Regions from separate parts of the Paenibacillus sp. JNUCC 35 genome, predicted to be linked through region 2. Evidence: riboswitches for the same ligand, from Rfam matches in the RefSeq annotation. Region 2 holds a riboswitch; each other region holds the start of a gene.
What was found. A riboswitch is a leader RNA that binds a small molecule or an ion and turns the genes downstream of it on or off. The one in region 2 is predicted to bind cyclic di-AMP.
Positions count from the first base shown of each region.

Region 1 (6,533 bases), 2.0 Mb from region 2:
AGCTGATCGAACGGCATGTGACCATGTTCCCGTACTATGGAGACGAGTACGAGGACTTCATCACTTACGTGATGCAGGTATACAGCGAGAACCCGGCGCTGCCGAAGGAAATCTTCCTGCCCGGTCGCAGCCAGCAGGAGCTGCCGGCAGAAAGCCTGAGCGCCGGTATGGAGGCAGTGGCGGGCGCGGCTGTGCGGCAGGCCGGAGAAGACGGCGGATCGCCGGAGAGCCTGCGGGAAGCCCCGGAAGAGGCGGCTTCGCCGTCGCCGCTCGCGGCGGAAGCCGAGGAACAATCCGGTTCCGATTCGCGCAGCATGCCGACGACCGCGGAGCAGAAAGACGTGAAGGAAGCGCTGGAGAGCTGGCTGAAGGTGAAAGTGCATTTTCCGCAGCGCGGGCTGAAAAAGCAGATGGTCGACATGGCCAGGGACAACGCGCGCGTCGGCCTGGAGGAGAAGTTCCGCCTCATCGAGCGGGATGCGCAGCGCACGGTGCTGGCTGTCGAGAACCTCGGCAGTTGGCTCGGTACGGGGCCTGTCACGCGGATCGAGGCGTTCGACAACTCGAACATCCAGGGCTCCGACCCTGTGGCCGCGATGGTCGTCTTCACGGACGGAAAGCCGGACCGGAAGGAATACCGCAAATACAAGATCAAGACGGTGCAGGGACCGGACGATTACGAGTCCATGCGGGAAGTCATCCGCCGCCGTTACGAGCGGGTGCTGAAGGAGAACCTGGCGCTGCCCGATCTGATCATCGTGGACGGCGGCAAAGGGCAGATGTCGGTCGCTATCGACGTGCTGGAGAACGAGCTGGGGCTGTTCGTTCCGGTGTGCGGCCTGTCCAAGGACGTGAAGCACAAAACCGCGATGCTGCTGGCCGGCGACCCCGCCGAAGTCGTTCCTATTCCGCGCGACAGTCAGGAATTTTACCTGCTTCAGCGGATCCAGGACGAAGTCCACCGCTTCGCGATTACGTTCCACCGGGAGCGGCGGGCGAAGTCGATGGTCGTTTCGCAGCTCGATGCCATTCCCGGTATCGGGGAGAAACGCCGGAAGCTGCTGTTGAAGCATTTCGGGTCCGTTAAAAAAATCAAAGAGGCCGCGGTCGAAGACTTCCGGCCTCTAGGGATCGGCGAGAAACTCGCCGCACAAATATTGACCGCTCTGCGGGGAGAACAAGAACAAGAGAAACCGTCCATTTGAGACGGTTCCTCTTTTTTGTGCGTTTTATGCGGCGCAAGTCGGCGGTGATTGCACTTCCGCTGGTTTCCGGGCCTTGCCGCAGCCGCACGGCTATGCCGTTTGCGCCGTGCCGCTCCTTCGCGGCGATGTGCCGCATGACCGTGTGCATCGCACTGCCGCCGTGTCCGGGCTGCCGTATCCAAGAGTCCGGGCGGCTTGCTGCCGGCAGGCGGTCCACTGCCCCCGCTTCAGACAAAGCCGCCGACTCTCTAGACGGGCCGCCGGTTCCGCCTGCTTCCGCTCACAAATCTCAGCTTGTGGAGCCAGGACACCGCAAGGGCGACGGCGGCGGGCAGCGCCATATAGAGCAGGCCGAGCGCAGGCGTGCCGGCTGCCAGTCCTTCGCCCGTGAGAAGGGACAGGCCCATAAGGATGCTGTCCATAGCCGTATGGGCGAACAGGGCGGTCAGGAACCCGTACCGCAGGAAGGCGTAGCCGAACACGAGGCCGAGCACCGTGACCTCGATCAGCCTGGTGTACACCGGGTAGATCGGGTAGGCGGTGTGTCCCGCCGCCCAGATGAGGCTGGGCAGAAGCACGGCCAGCCATTTGAACCGGAGCAGCCTGCTGAACAGGGCGATGCCGAGCAGCCGGAAGGTGGCCTCCTCGGAGATGCCCGCCGCCCAAGCCATCAGCGGAAGCAAAGCGGGCTGCAGCATGTTGCGGGGAGACGACATCGGGTCGTTCACCGACCAGACACCGAAGCCTTTCTCCGCCACAAGGAACAGCACCTGCTGGAGGCCGAGCAGGAACAGGCAGAGCAGATAGCCCTGCGCCATGCTGCGGGTTACGCGCGAGCCGAAGTCGGCGTCGCGCCAGCGGGGCATGACGGACTTTCCTACGCGTCTCCACAGGGCTTCGCCCGCCGTGAAAGAGAAGTAGACGGCTGCGGCCATCAGCAGCGTCACGAAGTTGATCAGCACGATCGAAAGCATCGCTTCCTGGCCGCTGCTCGTCAGCGTACTGCCGGCCTTATAAGCCGGATACATGTTGATGTTGTTCATGACGTAGATCACGGCATACACCGCCGTTAGCAGGACGCCCCGGGAAAAATCGACCGTCCTCCATTTAAGGACGGTATAGCCGAGGGCGATCAGGGCCATCAGGCCGTTGCCCCACAAGCTGATGCGGGTCCACATGGAGGCGGTATCCTCTTGGTGCTCCAGCCAAGACGTGAAAGCGTCGGGGAGCCGGAACGATTGGGTGAACGAGGAAACGGAGGTTCCGTCCAGTTTCACGCCGATCGTCAGCTTAGCGTCCCCGACAGGCTCTTTCCGCCGCTCGAACAGCAGCAGACCGGACTTGGCGGCAGGCGGGCTGATCCGCTCGAACTCCGCCTCTTCGTAGCCCTGCCTCGCTATCGCTTCCCGGGCGAGCTTCTCCGCATCGGCCGCGGACACGACGGCCCGGTCTTCGCCGCCGATGCCGGACCAGCCGATGACGGCTTTCGTGGTCATATGGATATCGATGATCCACTTCCGGACCGAAGGGGAAGCCTCGGTGACTTCTACCCGATAGTAATCGACGGGCACCCGGCTGGCGTAGCTTTTGTCATACAACGTTTGAAGCTTCTCTTTGGTGAGATAACCGCTGAGTTCCTTCTCCGATTGGTAGCTGACGAATGTGCCGGGAGCCCCGCCGCCCGTAACGACGCCGGAACCGTTTACTGTATCGGCGCCCTGCCTTTGCCGCAGCCATGCGACCGCTGCCTCCGCGGCTTGTTCTTTCGTAATGGAGGTTGCCGTTTCGTAAGGATCGGAACCGGCGGGAGCGGCCCCGGTATTATAGATGAAAACTACGGCTGCATATAGAAGGAATCCGGTCAGGGCGAGCAGCAGCAGCGGTTTATCCAGACCGTATTTTTTCATGGTCAGCTCCTTCTCCGATTGTTTTTTTAACCGTATCATAGTTTGCGTAAGGATGCCAATTCGTGACTCCCAGTTAGCTGCAGGAAGATTGTCTATGTTTCCCCCCGTAAAATCCGGTTAAAAGGGCTTTGTGCTTGTTTAATAACAGATATATAATGCGGATGATTCATTTCTTCGCGCAACTTCATACGCCGAATTTCCGCAGGAAAACGGGGGAACCATACTTTGGGGTGAATTTTACCGCTTGTGCCTGAATAGGGAAGGGTAAATAGGGTGGCCTGTACATCCGAATCCGTCAGCTAACCTCGTAGGCGACAGCAGGAACCATAACCGAAAGGCAGTGGGTTTCCAGTGTCTTTTTTGTGCTTCATATAGGAGGAAATTATGTGTTAAAAAAGTCGAGGTTTACGCCGCCTCAGATTCTCGTTCTCGGGTTTGCGCTCATTATTCTCGTCGGCTCCGGCCTGCTGATGCTGCCGGTCTCGTCAACGGACGGGCTGCCGCTTCCGTTCATCGACGCCCTCTTCACGGCCACCTCGGCTACCTGTGTAACAGGTCTGGTCGTGGTAGACACCGGGTCGCATTTTACGATGTTCGGGCAAATTGTCATTATCTCGCTGATTCAAATCGGCGGCCTCGGATTCATGAGTATGGCGACGCTTTTTGCCTTCATCCTGCGCAAGAAGATATCGCTCCGCGAAAGGCTACTGCTTCAGGAAGCCTTGAACCAGGGCAGCATGGAAGGGATTGTCCGCCTTTTCCGGAAAGTACTGATCTACTCGCTGAGCATCGAAGGAATCGCGGCTGTCCTGTTTACCGCCCGCTGGTCGATGGATCTCGGTTTTCCGAAGGGGCTGTACTACGGCATCTGGCACGCCGTTTCCTTTTTCAACAATGCCGGGTTTGACCTGTTCGGTCCCATTACCGGCCCATTCTCTTCGCTGACCGCTTACGCCGACGATTTTATTACCAATGTAGTGACGATGGCGCTCATCGTTCTGGGCGGGATCGGTTTTATCGTGATGTCCGATGTGATGGATTACCGGAAAACGAAGAGGCTGACCCTTCACTCCAAGGTGGTGCTGAGCGCCACAAGCATTCTGATCGTGACCGGGGCGCTTGTTATTTTTATCTTCGAGTATTCCAATTCGAAAACGCTGGGTTCGCTGGACTTCGGCGGCAAGATTCTCGCTTCGTTCTTTCAATCGGTCACACCGCGTACGGCGGGAGCGAACACGCTTGATCTCGCTTCTCTCCGCCAAGCGACTCAATTTTTCATGATCATCCTGATGTTTATCGGGGCTTCTCCCGGTTCTACCGGGGGCGGGATCAAGACGACTACGTTTACGATGCTGGTCGGGGCAATCGTGGCGATGGTGCGGGGAAAAGAAGATATCGTCTTCTTCCGCAACCGTCTCGGCAAGGAACGCATCCTGAAGGCGATCACTTTGACGATGTTTGCACTCTTTCTTGTTATTTTCGTTACCATGCTTCTGTCTACGACGGAAGATCACGAGTTTCTTATGATTTTGTATGAAGTGACCTCGGCATTCGGGACTGTAGGACTCACCCTGGGGCTGACCACGAAGCTTACCGCGTTCGGCAAGGTTATGATCGCCTTGACCATGTTCGCCGGACGTCTCGGGCCTTTGACATTGGCGTATGCGCTGCAGCCTAAAGCCGAGAAAGAACTGTACCGTTATCCAGAAGGAAAAATCACGATAGGTTAAGGAGAAACAAAACAATGGCTTTCATTCAATATGCAGTTATCGGACTCGGACGCTTCGGTTCCAGCTTGTCCCAAGAATTGACTCAGCTCGGGCACGAGGTGCTGGGCATCGACAGAGACGAAGAGAAAGTGGACGAGATGAGCGACAAGCTCACCCATACCGTAGTTGCGGACGCGACGGATGAAGAGGTTCTCCGCTCGCTCGGCGTCCGCAATTTCGACTGCGCCGTCGTGGCTATCGGAGACAACATCCAGGCGAGTATCATGGCGGCGATTCTGCTTAAGGAGCTAGGCGTTAAAACGGTCGTCGCGAAGGCGTTGACCGATCAGCATGCCAAGGTGCTTGAAAAAATCGGCGTGGACCGGATTATCTTTCCGGAGCGGGATATGGGCGTGCGCGTGGCTCACCAGCTGGTGTCGCCGAACCTTCTCGATTACATCGAATTGTCCAAAAACTATACGATCGCGGAGCTCGTCGTTTCCCGGCGTATTTCCGGCCTTACTCTAAAGGAACTCGATCCGAGGGCCAAGTACGGCTGCAGTATCGTCGCCATCAATAAAACGGACGACGTGATTATCGCGCCTACCGCCGAAGATGTCCTGCACGAGAAAGACGTGATGGTCGTCATCGGCACGAAAGAGCAGATCGATACGTTTGAGAGCCGCGCGATCCGCTAAGAAGCGGGAAAGGGGCGTATGCGCATGGAGAATGCTTTGACACAGCTCATAGACTATGAGCTGTATTTATTTATCCTGATTGTCGTTCTGGGCATGTTGTTCGGCAAACTGGCGGGATGGCTGCGCCTGCCCGATGTGGCGCTTTTTCTGATCGCGGGGATGATTTTCGGACAAGCGTTTCACTGGATCGCGGAACCGAGCAGTTCGCTGACCAACCAGTTCATCCTGGTCGTCGGCTCCACGCTCATTCTGTTTGACGGTGGGCGCAATATCCGGCTGAGCGGGCTGAAGCATGTCTGGATCTCCGTCACGCTGCTGAGCATACCGGGCGTCATCCTTACGTGCGCGGCGGTCGCGGCCGCTTCCCACTGGTTTCTCGGCCTGCCCTGGCTGCACGCGCTTCTCCTCGGAGCTATCATCTCTTCCACCGATCCGGCTACGCTTATTCCCGTGTTCAAACAGGTGAGAATCCGGACCAAAGTGCGCGAGACGGTGGAGAGCGAGTCGGCATTCAATGACGCTACGGGCTCCATCCTTACCTTCTCGCTGATTGCCATTCTTCTGGGAACGGAGCACGTATCCGTCGCTTCAGGCGCCTGGCAGTTTGTGAAAACCGCGCTGGGCGGGCTGTCGGTCGGCGCCATTATCGGGTATGCGGGAGCCTTCCTGACCGCACACGTGAAAATCGGCTTTCTGCGCGATTACGCGACGATCCTGATGCTGGCGGCGGCTCTCGGCTCTTATCTGGCGGGTGAACATCTGGGGGTCAGCGGTTTTATGGCGACGTTCACGGCCGGGCTGATCTGGGGCAATTCCGACGTCTTCAAGCTGCATATGGAGGATAAAAAGCAGGAAATGACGCATTTCTCGGAAAATGTGACCGTTCTGATGCGGATGCTGATTTTTATCCTGCTCGGCAGCCAGGTCAATTTTCCGCTGCTTCTCAAGTATTTGTGGCCGAGTCTCGGCATAATTTTCGTGTTCATGTTCATCGCCCGTCCGCTGGTCGTGCTT
Region 1 covers NZ_CM177771.1:1,397,707-1,404,239, forward strand. Annotated here, with positions in the region: gene uvrC (excinuclease ABC subunit UvrC) at 1-1,205, shown strand, start outside; gene AC2TF6_RS06345 (CPBP family intramembrane glutamic endopeptidase) at 1,454-3,112, opposite strand; cyclic di-AMP (ydaO/yuaA leader) riboswitch at 3,292-3,441, shown strand; gene AC2TF6_RS06350 (TrkH family potassium uptake protein) at 3,499-4,842, shown strand; gene AC2TF6_RS06355 (potassium channel family protein) at 4,857-5,519, shown strand; gene AC2TF6_RS06360 (cation:proton antiporter) at 5,544-6,533, shown strand, end outside.
Region 1: it holds a riboswitch for cyclic di-AMP, as region 2 does, so the genes downstream of both, AC2TF6_RS06350 (TrkH family potassium uptake protein) here and AC2TF6_RS25655 (hypothetical protein) in region 2, are expected to answer to the same signal.

Region 2 (6,533 bases):
GAAACGGGTCCCTAGATCCAGACATGAACGACCAGATCAATCATTTTGATTCCGATAAAAGGAACGACGACCCCGCCCAGCCCGTAAACAAAAAGATTGCGGCTGAGCAGCTTTGTCGAGCTCATCGGGCGGTATTTGACGCCCTTCATCGCGAGAGGAATGAGCAGCGGAATGATGACCGCGTTGAAGATGAGAGCGGACAGCACCGCCGAAAGGGGCGATCCCAGCTTCATGATATTGAGGGCCTCCATTTGCGGGATCGCCAGCATGAACATCGCCGGAATGATCGCGAAATATTTGGCGATATCGTTGGCGATCGAGAAGGTCGTGAGCGCCCCGCGTGTCATCAGCAGCTGCTTACCGATGCCGACCACTTCAATGATCTTGGACGGATCGGAGTCCAGATCGACCATGTTGGCCGCCTCTTTGGCGGCGATGGTTCCGCTGTTCATCGCCAGACCCACGTCGGCCTGGGCAAGCGCCGGAGCGTCGTTCGTGCCGTCGCCGGTCATCGCGACCAGCTTGCCTTCCGCCTGCTCTTTGCGGATCACGGCAATCTTATCCTCCGGCTTGCTCTCGGCGATAAAGCCGTCCACACCGGCTTCCTTGGCGATAGTAGCCGCCGTCAGCGGGTTGTCGCCGGTACACATGATCGTTTTAATGCCCATTTGGCGCAAGGTATCGAACCGTTCCTTCATGCCAGGCTTCACGGTATCCTTCAAGTAAATCAGGCCGTAAACTCTTCCATCCACGGCCACGGCAAGCGGGGTCCCGCCTTCCGTGGCGATCGCGTCCCCGTTAGCCTTAAGATCGGCGGGAACCGTTCCGCCCTGCTCCTGCACCCAGCGGACGACGGCGTCTACGGCGCCTTTGCGCACTTTTCTGCCGTCTTTCAGGTCGATGCCGCTCATCCGGGTTTCCGCTTTAAAGTCGATGAACTCCCCGCCTTCCGCGAGAGAGGCCTCGTAAACCAGGTTCTGCTTCTTCATCAGCTCCAGCACGGAACGTCCTTCCGGCGTTTCGTCTTTGACCGAGCTGACGGCCGCCCAGGCAGCCGCTTCACCCGCGGAGGCGCCACCTACCGGGATAAATTCGCTGGCCATCCGGTTTCCGAACGTGATGGTCCCCGTTTTATCCAGAATGATCGTATTGATGTCACCGGCCGCTTCGACCGCCTTCCCCGACATCGCCAGGACGTTGAACTGGGTGACCCGGTCCATCCCCGCGATCCCGATTGCGGACAACAGGGCGCCGATCGTCGTCGGAATGAGGCAGACGAGCAGGGCGATCAGCACGGCCGTATCCAGCTCGACATTCACGAACCCCGCGATGGGCTTCAGCGTAACGACCACGATCAGAAAAATAAGTGTCAGCGTGATCAGCAGCGTGTTCAGCGCGATTTCGTTCGGCGTCTTCTGGCGGGACGCCCCCTCGACGAGGGAAATCATCCGGTCGATGAAAGATTCGCCGGGATCGCTCGTGATCCGTACCCGGATCGCGTCGCTTACGACCCGCGTGCCGCCAGTAACGGAGCTGAAATCGCCGCCCGCTTCTTTAATGACCGGCGCGGATTCCCCCGTGATCGCCGATTCATCGATAGAGGCCAGACCCTCAATCACTTCGCCGTCGCCGGGAATCATTTCTCCTTGGGCGACGGTAACGATATCGCCCTTGCGGAGTTCCGTGGACGGAACGACTTTAATGCCGCTGCCGACCACTTTGTTAGCCTGGATTTCTTGTTTGGACTTCTTAAGCGAATCCGCCTGGGCTTTCCCCCTGCCTTCCGCCAGCGCCTCGGCAAAGTTGGCGAACAGCACCGTGAAGAGCAGAATCAGAAACACTGTCAGGTTGAATCCGATCCGGTCCTGCGTTCCGAAGTAGCCCGGCAGTACCGTCATCAGAAGGACAATGAAGGTTCCGATTTCTACCACAAACATAACGGGATTTTTCATCATCGTAACCGGATTTAATTTAAGAAAGCTTTGCACGATCGCCTGTTTAACGATATCCCCGCTCAGCATCGATTTTCGTTTCGTTTGAGAAGCATTTGAGCTCATCCGTTTTCACCCCATCGTTTTTAACGCAATGTCAAATATTCGGCCACCGGACCGAGCGCGATTACCGGCAGGAAGGTGAGCGCCCCAATGATGACGACCGTACCTACCACGATTCCGGTAAACAAGGCATTGTCCGTACGGAACGTACCGATTGTTTCCGGGACCCACTGCTTACGGCCCAGTGAGCCGGCCACACCCAGCAGGGCGATGATCGACACGTAACGGCCAAGCAGCATCACAATTCCCGTGGAACTGTTCCAGAACGGCGTATTGTCTGCCAGCCCCTCGAAGCCGGAGCCGTTATTGGCCGCCGACGACGTGAACTCGTACAGCACCTGGGAGATTCCGTGGAATCCCGGATTGGTGACGGCTCCTTTGCCAAGCTCCGTCATGAAGGCGATCGCTGTCGGAGCCAGGATGATAAGCGGATGCGCCAGAATCGCAACGGCGATCAGTTTCATCTCACGGGACTCGATTTTGCGTCCCAGAAACTCCGGGGTCCGGCCGACCATGAGGCCCGCCAGAAAGACCGCCAAAATCGCGTACATGAGCATATTGACCAGCCCGACTCCGTCCCCGCCGAATACGCAGTTCAGCATCATTTGAGCGAGCGGAACCATTCCGCCCAGCGGGGTGAGCGTGTCGTGCATATTGTTGACGCTTCCCGTCGTCGCCGCCGTCGTTACCGTAGTGAACAGCGCGGACTGGGCAATGCCGAACCGCACCTCTTTACCTTCCATACTGCCGATGGACGAATCCGCGCCAAGGGCGTTCAAGGCAGGGTTACCGGCCTTTTCCGAGAAGAAAGCGACCGACAGAAAGACCAGGAACAAGGTCATCATCGCGGTGAAAATGACCCACCCCTGCTTCCGGTTCTTCGCAAACCGCCCGAAGGTATAGGTTAATGAGGCCGGAATGCACCACATGGACAACATTTCGATCACGTTAGTCAGCGGAGACGGATTTTCAAACGGATGGGAAGAGTTCACCCCGAAGAAACCGCCGCCGTTCGTACCCAGATGCTTGATGGACACAAGCGACGCTACCGGACCGATGGCGATTTGCTGCTCCCCGCCTTCAAGCGTCTTCGCGGCCACGGTCGGATCCAGCGTCTGCGGCACCTTCAGGCCGACAAGCACCAGCGTGACCACGATAGCCAGCGGCAGCAGCAGGCGGGTGTGTCCTTTTACAAAATCCGTAAAAAAGTTCCCGATGGTATTGCCTTTGGACGTCAGTCCGCGGATAAACGCAATCGCTACAACGATCCCCGTTACGGCGGACGTGAACATCATCATCATGATGACCGCCATCTGCGAGAAATAGGACAAGCCCGTTTCCCCGCTGTAGTGCTGCAGGTTGGTGTTCGTCATAAAGCTGATGATCGTATTAAACGACAGCGTCGCTTCCATATTGTCGATCCCGTTCGGGTTCAAAGGAAGAGCACGCTGCAGACGGAGGATCAGATACCCGACCGCCACAAGCACGATGTTGGTCAGCACAAGGCTGCCCGCATACTTCTTCCACGTCATGCCATTCTCGCTGCGGATACCCGCAAGCTTGTAAATGGGCCGTTCCAGCCAGCCGAACCATTTGTCCGTCCGGTTTCTCTCATTCGAAAAAACATGATAAATATAAGTCCCAAGCGGTTTCACCAGCAGGCAAAGCACCGCGATTACGATTACGATTTGCACAATCTCCATGGATTCCTATCCTCCTCAAGCAACTCCGCGCTAGTCGTTCACCGGCTGCCCGAAGGCGCCCTAAAATTTTTCGGGATGTATGAGCGCGTATATCAGATACAGGAAAAGCCCTGCCGTAAAAAGCGCGATGATCATCATGTACGGCCGCCTTCCGAGCCTTCCACGACATGGTCACACCAGGTCAGAAAACCGTAAAAGATGAGATAAATAAATGCCAGCAGCAGAATCATATAAAGGTCCGTCATGTGTGTCGGCTCCTTTCTTTCCTATTTATAGGTTCGTTTTATAGGTTCATTTATTATCCTTCGGACAGTGAATTTAAACGTTAGCGTAAAACTTCCTCGGGCACTTGGCCCGGTGCTGCTCCAAGCAGGAAAGAGACCTGACGGGTATTCGTATGCACCACATGGTCGGCGCCGAGCGCTTTATAAATCAACCGCGGTGTGGCATTCGTTTTCACCACAAAAATCGTTCCGGTTGTCCAGCTGCGGACCATCTGAAGATACCGGCAGCAGAGCGGCAGGCTGTCTTCGAAAAGATAAACGTCACCGATCGGAAGCTCGGGAACTTCCCAGGCTTCGTGGCGAACGGTGTCCACTTCCACGATGTGCCGGACTCCCAGCTTCTTCATCCGCTGTCCTTCTGCGGGGTTGTTCACAAGCGCCGCGAAGGGTCTGCGGTAAATATTCAGCAGTTTAATAAAGTTCTCGCCGGTGACATTCGGTGCGGAAACCAACGTATAGGTTTGGATCTTTCTCTCGTCCACTTTTTATCCCTCTTTCATGTTTTGGGCAGCAAAAAAAGAAGCCTGCGGAAGAGGAACTCTTCACGCGGCTTCTTGACGGTCACAGCCTAAAAAGACTATAGCCGAAGCGCGATAGCAGTCGCCTCTCTCGGTACGCTTACGAGGTTAGCTGTCGGATTCGGGCGTGAGAGTCGCCCTACCATGACGGCACGGATGCCGCTTCTGGATTCACCCCATGAGGACTGGCCGTCAGGCCTGCAAGTCCTCGTTGGTTCCCCCGTTTTCCGCTTCACACGGAAACTCAGCGATAAAAACGCATGTTCATTTGTTTGGCACATTTTTCATTTTCGGATGTTTTTGAACATAACAAAACCACAGCGAAACGAAGTCCCTGTGGTCGATGCCGATCACAAGCTTCTTCAACCCCTCCCGAACTCATGCGCTTACGAGGTTAGCTGTCGGATTCGGGCGGTGAGAGTCGCCCTACCTGATTGCCGGGTCCATGGGTTCCGGCGCTTCAGGATTCACCCCTGCAGACACGGCTCCGGCTCTCACACCGGATCAATGCTGCGATGGTTCCCCCGCTTCCCCCGGAGGGGGAAATTCAGCGAAAGCAAGAAACTGTTTTTTTCAATTGATGGAATGAATGTTACACCTCCGCACGTGCTTTGTAAAGATATGGGGAGATTGGTTTTAAACCGATTTAAGCCAAAGAAATCCCCTAATGCGCTTACATTTCTACTTTTTGTGCGCTAGCTTGTTAATACGTCGAAAATCTCACGTTTTTGAAAACGGTTTGGACATCCAGCCTCTTCCCGCACCGGAAAAACCTGCTATACTACTTGTAAATGTTCCCATATTAACCAGTAAGGAGGCATGTTTATGAAAATCGGATGGAAATCAATCTTGCTCTGGGGGGTGATTTCCATTGTCGGCGCGTTCGCTTTCGGGCTTGTCGCACTTAATCGCGGGGAAACGATCAATGCCGCCTGGCTCGTTATCGCAGCCGTCAGCTGCTATGCGGTCGCCTACCGGTTCTACAGCCGTTTTCTCGCCCGCAAAGTCTTCGTGCTCGACGACAACCGGAAAACACCCGCAGAGCTGAACAACGACGGCAAGGACTATGTGCCGACGAACAAATGGGTGCTGTTCGGGCACCATTTCGCGGCCATTGCCGGAGCGGGTCCTCTCGTAGGCCCCGTGCTTGCCGCCCAGATGGGCTATCTGCCCGGAACGCTGTGGATTATTCTCGGCGTTATTCTGGGAGGCGCCGTCCAGGATTTCGTGATTCTTTTCGCTTCAACTCGTAGAAACGGTAAATCGCTGGGCGATATGATCAAGGACGAAATCGGCAAGGTGACGGGCACGATTGCCATGCTTGGCATTCTGGGCATTATGATCATTCTTCTCGCCGTGCTCGGGCTCGTCGTCGTCAAAGCTCTGATCGGCAGCCCGTGGGGCATGTTCACGATTGCCGCCACCATTCCGATCGCCCTCCTTATGGGCGTGTATATGCGCTACATACGGCCCGGCCGGGTCGGGGAAGCATCGCTCATTGGCGTCGTGCTGCTCGTTCTGTCGCTGATCGGAGGCAAGTTCGTCGCCGAGAGCGCCGCTCTGGCCCCGCTTTTCTCCTTCAGCGGGGAAACCATCGCTCTGATGATGATCGCCTACGGCTTTTTCGCTTCGGTCATGCCGGTTTGGCTGCTTCTGGCGCCCCGCGACTATCTCAGCACGTTCCTGAAAGTCGGAACGATCATCGGCCTCGCGCTGGGTATTATTTTCGTTCTGCCGGATCTGTCCATGCCGGCCACGACCCGGTTCATCGACGGAACCGGTCCCGTCTTCGCCGGGAATTTGTTCCCGTTCCTGTTCATCACCATTGCCTGCGGCTCCGTATCGGGCTTCCATGCGCTGATCTCCTCCGGGACGACGCCCAAAATGCTGGAGCGCGAATCCCACGCGCGTCCGATCGGCTACGGCGCGATGCTGGTCGAATCGTTCGTCGCCATCATGGCGCTGATCGCCGCC
Region 2 covers NZ_CM177771.1:5,661,043-5,667,575, forward strand. Annotated here, with positions in the region: gene kdpB (potassium-transporting ATPase subunit KdpB) at 12-2,057, opposite strand; gene kdpA (potassium-transporting ATPase subunit KdpA) at 2,078-3,757, opposite strand; gene kdpF (K(+)-transporting ATPase subunit F) at 3,818-3,895, opposite strand; gene AC2TF6_RS25655 (hypothetical protein) at 4,083-4,523, opposite strand; cyclic di-AMP (ydaO/yuaA leader) riboswitch at 4,641-4,819, opposite strand; cyclic di-AMP (ydaO/yuaA leader) riboswitch at 4,928-5,122, opposite strand; gene AC2TF6_RS25660 (carbon starvation CstA family protein) at 5,385-6,533, shown strand, end outside.

Region 3 (6,533 bases), 1.1 Mb from region 2:
ATGCCGACCAAGCCTATATCGGTCGTGTGATGAGTATTCAGACCATGTCTTCCATGGGACTTACGCCTATTTCATACGGTTTGACTTCACTGCTTCTCAGCGTTGGTGTAGGAATACAGAACATTGTAATGGGCGGCGCTCTTCTCCTGCTCGCCTTTACCTTCTGGCTGATCGTTAAAATTCCGTCTTTACGGAAAGCGGACTAAAGACTACTTTCAGAAAGCGGCCTCGCTGAATTGCAGAGTGCTTCCAAGCGCTAAATCGGCGGGCCGTTCCATTTTTTTATGCAGTTCTGCCGATCTAACCTTGTTTACTGCGCACGTACTCCTCCGGAGATTTGCCGATAACCGTTTTGAAATCTTTAATTAGATGAGCCTGGTCGTAATAGCCCAGATCTACCGCGAGCTTCGACCAGTCCGGCGATTCTCCCGCATCCGCCGATACGGCGGCATCCTGGAGCCGGTATCTCTTGATAACCCATTTTGGGCTGACGCCGACATACTGGCTGAACATCCGCTGCATCGTTCTTGCGGAGATGCCGAACCTGGCTCCAACGTCCTCAACCCGGTTGATTTCCCTGTGTCCCGCAATATAATCGATCACCGAATTGACGAGTTCGATTTGTTCGTCAGCCGGCGGCCGCTCTCTAATGAAAAAGTCATCCACGAAGCGGACCTTCGCCTCTTCATCCGGTTCGGAGAAAAGGGCTTCTTCCAGCGGAAGGCAGCTTCTGCCGAAAACCTTCTGGAAGGGCAGGCTGCGGTTGACCAGCTCCGAAGCCGGCTGCCGGTAAAACGGATAAAACCCGCCCGGCCGGAACAAAACGCCGAATACTTCTCCTTTGCCCTCAAGAAGCTGCGACATTTTCCCCTTATTCGTCCCATAGATCCGCGTGTTGTCTTTTTCGAAAACCAGATTAAAGCATGGAGGCTGGAGCACCTCCTGGGTATGGGATGGAAGTCCTCTCAAGTCCCAATGAATCAGCCAGTAATGCCGGATAAAAAAAGCCAGCTCCGGAGCGGGCAATCTTCGGGAAATGGTGAACTTTTGCCGGCCCTTTTCGTAATTCAAGATGCCTTTGTTGACGACGACCGGGTTCTCCTCGGGTTTCATGCGGACCCGCCTCCGTTCAAGATGAAGTCTCAGGGAAGATGTCGCTTTTTTACAATCGCTTTGCGCCGTGGCCCTGTAAAGTTGATGGTAGCAAAACGGCCAAGCTATCACAAGACGCCGACACTAGGCTAGGGAGGAATCTTCAATGGATCTCACTTATCATTTTTATATCGACGGCAGCCCGGAGCAGGTGTGGGATGTTTTCGTAACACCGGAGAAAACCCGTAAAATCTTTTTCGACTGTGTGATCGATTCTTCTTATGTCCCCGGTGAATCTATCCGGTATATCGGACCCGGCAATGACGGCGAGCAGACCGTCCATATTTACGGAGAAGTGCTGGAATACGAACCGAACCGTATCCTTAGTTACATTGAACACCCCGGTCCTTCGTATTATCCGAATCATGCGGATATCACTACGCGGGTAACCATTAAGCTGGAGCCGGTCGGCGGCTGCACCAAGCTGACCCTGATCAACGATGAGTGGGTCGAAAATCATCCTTCCTACACAAAGGCGGACCCCGCATGGTGGATGCTGCTGAGCGCCATCAAAACGTTCGTGGAGACCGGAAAGAAACTGGATCTCGGCTGGTAAGGCAGAGAAGGGCGGGGTTCCGTATAGAACCATCCTGCAGGAGTAAGTGAAGCGTTTCCACACAAAAAAAGGCCGTGCAGGCTGAAGCCTGCACGGCCTTTAATCACCCGCTGATCTCAGCGGGATTATTTTTGTAAGCCGACAGCAGGGGAGCTCTACGGCTCCTCTGCTGTCGGCATTTTCATTTTTTAATGAAACGTTTGATTGAAATTAGTGATGATGACGTTCCTCGAAAGTTTGACAGCAGGTGTCGGTGATGCCCTCGGCGGAATCCTGATGCCCGGAATCGTAAGGCAGACCGTCCCGTTTTTGCGGTTGTGGCTTGTTCGAATGAGCGTTTACTTCGATCATAATAACTTCCGCACTGCAGTTATTGCCCTGCTCCCAGTATTCGCAGTTGGCAATGCTGCACTTCACCATTGGATTTTCCATGTTTATCACCTCGTACTTCTATTTACCCGAAGAACGGAGCTTTAAACAGGGGGAGAGCCATCCGGAGAAAATCCGGCCGGACCCGCACCGGCATCAGGTTTAGCCTCCGCCAGCATGTGCTTGTAAATCTCGATCGCTGCCGCGCGTGAGCTCTTCAGATCGACAATCGCGTCCGCCTGCGGCTTGTGAATTTCCTTATCGCTCAGATGAGCGATATGGGGAAGCCACCGCCGGATGTACATGCCCGTCGGATCATGCGTCTCCGACTGGGTGACGGGGTTCATGACGCGGAAGTACGGAGACGCGTCGAAGCCGAGCGAAGCACTCCACAGCCAGCCGCCCCGGTTGAGCACGTTGTCGTAATCGGCGAGCTTGCGCCGGAAATACCGTTCACCCAGCGTGAAGGGACACCGCAGGTTCTTGGTCAGGAACATGGCCGTCACCATCCGCAGCCGGTTCGGCATGTGCCCCGTGGCGTTCAGCTCCGCCATGGCCGCATCCACGACCGGAATGCCGGTCTGCCCCCGGCACCACCGCTCGAAGAGCGTGTCCTCCAGGCCGGAGAAATCGAATTTCTTCTCGTAGACGAAGAAATCCGGGTTATAGACGGCCTGGTACAGGTAGAAGTCGCGCCACGCCAGCTGGCGCGTCCAGGCTTCGTGCCGCTCGCTGCCGAGAGCGGCTTCATACGCCCGGCGCACGGAGAGCGCGCCGGTGTTCAGGTGGCGGCTGATCCCGCTGGTCGTCTCGAAGGCGTACCGGTCTCTTTGCGCTTCATAAGCGCGGAGACCTCCTTCGAGAAAATCGCTCAGAGTCTGAGCGGGATCAGGCGCCGTGCCTGCCGCTTCCGGGTCCAGCGGAAGCGGAAACCGGGCGGACCAGGCTTCGCGGTCCGGCAGCGGCCGTGTCTGCAAATCGCGCACGGTGACGGCAGACGACGGCCGGAAAAAAAGGTGCATGTAAGCGTTCCATTTTTTATAAAAAGGGGTAAATACCTGGTAAGGGGTGCTGCGCTCCGCGAAGTGCTGGAAGTCTCCGAAATCGGCGAGCGTATGGTCGATCAGCGTGGTAACCGGAACGCCGCGGGCGGAAGCTGAAACCTTCAGTTTGCGGTCACGTACTAATGCGTAGGGCGTAACGTCGCCGTGCAGGACGATTTCTTCAATCGGCAGCTCGGCCAGCAGCTGATCGACCACGGCATGAGGCTCGCCGGCAAGCACTTCCAGATGAGCGCCCGCTTTCCGGTATTCGCGGATGAGCCTGGAGACGTGACGGAGGAAGTTGACTCCGCTGTGTTCCCGGTCCCGGCCGTCGCGCAGAAGGAAGGGGTCCAGAATCAGGATGTGCAGGCTCGGACGCCCCAAGCTGTGAATGTAATCAAACGCAGTGAGGTCGTCAATCCGCAGATCTTTGCGATGAATAAAAAGGATCATAATGAAGGGACGCTCCTTACTTTTTCGTCTAACTTCATAGTAACAGGAAATCCGGCGCAAATGAAAAGAAGCCCGGCAAGCCAGGCTGCAACCTGGATTACGGGGCTCCCTTTCGGGTATATGCTGCGTTCCATTACGAGTGCGTCTTACTAGTCTGCAGTGATCTTGTTAAAAAGGTCATCGCCGATAACGCGGCGTGCAGAAACGTATCGTTTCGCATAGTAAGATTCGCTCAAGTCACTCTTTGTAACACCTTTGTTCGTAGCGGAGTGGGCGAACTTGTTGTTCCCGATGTAAATACCTACATGGGAGATGCCTTTTCCGTCGGTGTTAAAAAATACAAGGTCACCCGGTCTCAGATCGCTTTTCGCAACCGAGGATCCTTGGCCGTTCTGTGCTTTTGAAGTGCGTGCCAGATCAATGCCGAACCGGTCAAATACGTAGGACGTGAAGCCCGAGCAATCAAAACCGCTGGTCGATGTGCCCGAATACTTGTAAGGCGTCCCTACCAATCCGTCAATCGTGGAGCTGAGCGTCGACTTCGCGGAAGCGCTGCCGATTTCCACACTCAAAAACAGGGTCAAGCTCAAAACAAACAACAAGACTTTCTTCAACTGTGTTGCTCCTTCCTGTGCCTACGAGGTTAGCTGGAGGGTTCGGTAGAAGGTCCCCTATGATCCCTTTGTTGCAAGATCAATTCACCCAGAGTGGATCCCCCGTTTTCTTCCTTTCGTCTAAGAAGAAATTCGGCAATCTTTTTCTGTTCGACACTAAATATTCGCCATAGGTCCAGAAATTCCTTCCAAAAAACTAAAAATAGTTACAAAAAAGTTTCAAAAGCAGTTATTTAGTCGGATTTCAGGGCAAAAAATAGATCAAAAAACCCGCCTTCTTGTATAAAAAGGGCGGGTTTTCCATGTCTTTCAGCTTAGAGGCAATCTAAGTTTTCGGCTGATCCGGAAACTTCACGCGCAGCCCCGGTTTCGTTTCGGCAAGCAGTTTTTCCTGCAGGGCGTTGAGGTCTTCCTGCGTTTTCAGCTCGCCTTTTTTGACGAGGTACTCGATCGTCTTTTGCTGGAGGAGATATTTGGCGTACTGGTTGACGGTTTTAGGATCGGTCCAGTAGGTTGCTTCGGTCAAACCGGCGCTTTTGTAGAGCATCTCCTTCAACTGAGCCGCTTCGGGACCGGCCGCTTCCAGCGCTTTGCGCTGCTGGTCGATAGCCTGCTTCACTTCGGCTTCTTTGACTTTGACGCCGCGCTTCTGGCCGTAACGGACGAAGAGCTCGTCCTTAAGCATCAGATCGAGAAGCTGGTCGTTGGTCAAATTGTTTTGAGCGCCCTGCATTTGAAAGGCCAGGTCGACTTCGGCTTTCATTTTGTCGAAAGCCTGGTTGGAGATGCGGACGTCGTGACCGATCGCCACAACCTCTTTGGCTTTAACGTCGGACTGTCCGTAAAAGAACGACCCGGCGGCGACACAAAGGCCAATTACTGCCGCCACGACGGTGCTTGTCCGTGGGGATATCATCGGTAATGCCTCCTTTTATCTTCTATCTTTCCATGATAGCTGAAAAAAACGCAAATGGAAACTAAAAACCCCCTGGCCGGTGAACGGCAGGGGGAGACGGATATCGCGCCGGAACAATCCGGAACGAGAACGGTTAAGAAGAGGATCAGCGTATGTGATTCGTCTGTTTTGCCGCCCGGCTTACGGGCAGAAAACCAGGCTTTCTAGGTGCGGTAGCTTTCCCAGATTTCACGCTGCGCGGCGATGGACCACATTTTTACAAAGGTGCGGACCAAAGGGTATATCTGGTGGATAATGAGGGCCGTCAGGCCTGCCCATATGTAGGATGCATAAGTCGCCGCGACGGCCAGAAGGAAGCCGAGCAGGACAAGCAGCAGGGCATTGCCCGCGATTCGTAAGCCTTGGCGGAACACGACCGGAAGCACCGAGAGAAGTCCTCGTCGATCCTCGGAGGCCCGGCCGAACTGCAGGAACAGGAAGAGGAGCTGAACAAGCAGGGCATACACGGCATAGAGAGCCGCCCAGGGAAGCATGGACAGAAGGAGCTGCTCGAATCCGTAGGCTTTGTTGAACAAAGCAAGCGCTTTGGGAGCCAGCCAGTAGAGCGGCGCAAGCATCAAGACCGTTTGAAGGAGATAATAGAGGAAGAAGGGCAGCAGCAGTTCGCGGATTCCTTTCATAAACCGGTAGCCCGCATTCATCTGCCGGTGTTCCAGAGAGTACAGCACGCCGGCGTTCAGCATGGGGCTGATCAGCATCCGGACGGCCAGCAGGATGAGAAGCCATTCGAGATACGGCTGGATGAGATCCGTTTTTACAAGCCGGAACTGGCTTTCCATCAAGAACAAATGAACGGCGCTCTGGGGCTGATCGCTGGCCGGATAACGGTGGAGCAGGGGAACGATAATGGATTGGACCCATTTATAAAGCAGAATCCCCCAGGCAAACTGGTACACATACAGCACGCAAACGGCGAACGGCTGCTTGAGGGCGGCCGTCAAGCCTTGTCGAAGATAGCGGAGCATCTCATCACCTCACCAGGCTACAGTATCGAACAGCGTTTCCAGCAGTTTGACGACGCCGAGGGTCCAGCGGATTCTCCACGTGGTGTCGACTTCGGTTTTCATATAGTTGTTGATATGCCGGTTTTCGAGCTTCATGGTGTATTTGGGATCCAGGGAAACCCAATCCACCGGGGATTTATGGGTCAGCTTGTATTCGATCTGCTCGCCCTGTCCGTCCCAGACCTTCTCTGTCGTCGAACCGTCGGCAAAATGGAACCGGATCGGCACAGCCGGTACAGTGCCTCCGAACTTGCGGACCAGCACGCTGCTTTCGTACAACGTCTGTCCCGACTCGTTCGCCTGGCGGATGCGGATGCTATCGACCGCATAGTCGGTCATCATGCTGCCGTATACATACTGATCGAA
Region 3 covers NZ_CM177771.1:489,965-496,497, forward strand. Annotated here, with positions in the region: gene AC2TF6_RS02300 (MFS transporter) at 1-206, shown strand, start outside; gene AC2TF6_RS02305 (DUF6597 domain-containing transcriptional factor) at 301-1,113, opposite strand; gene AC2TF6_RS02310 (SRPBCC domain-containing protein) at 1,259-1,708, shown strand; gene AC2TF6_RS02315 (DUF1540 domain-containing protein) at 1,919-2,140, opposite strand; gene AC2TF6_RS02320 (cryptochrome/photolyase family protein) at 2,182-3,573, opposite strand; gene AC2TF6_RS02325 (C40 family peptidase) at 3,723-4,187, opposite strand; cyclic di-AMP (ydaO/yuaA leader) riboswitch at 4,191-4,335, opposite strand; gene AC2TF6_RS02330 (SurA N-terminal domain-containing protein) at 4,513-5,103, opposite strand; gene AC2TF6_RS02335 (hypothetical protein) at 5,307-6,128, opposite strand; gene AC2TF6_RS02340 (M1 family metallopeptidase) at 6,138-6,533, opposite strand, start outside.
Region 3: it holds a riboswitch for cyclic di-AMP, as region 2 does, so the genes downstream of both, AC2TF6_RS02325 (C40 family peptidase) here and AC2TF6_RS25655 (hypothetical protein) in region 2, are expected to answer to the same signal.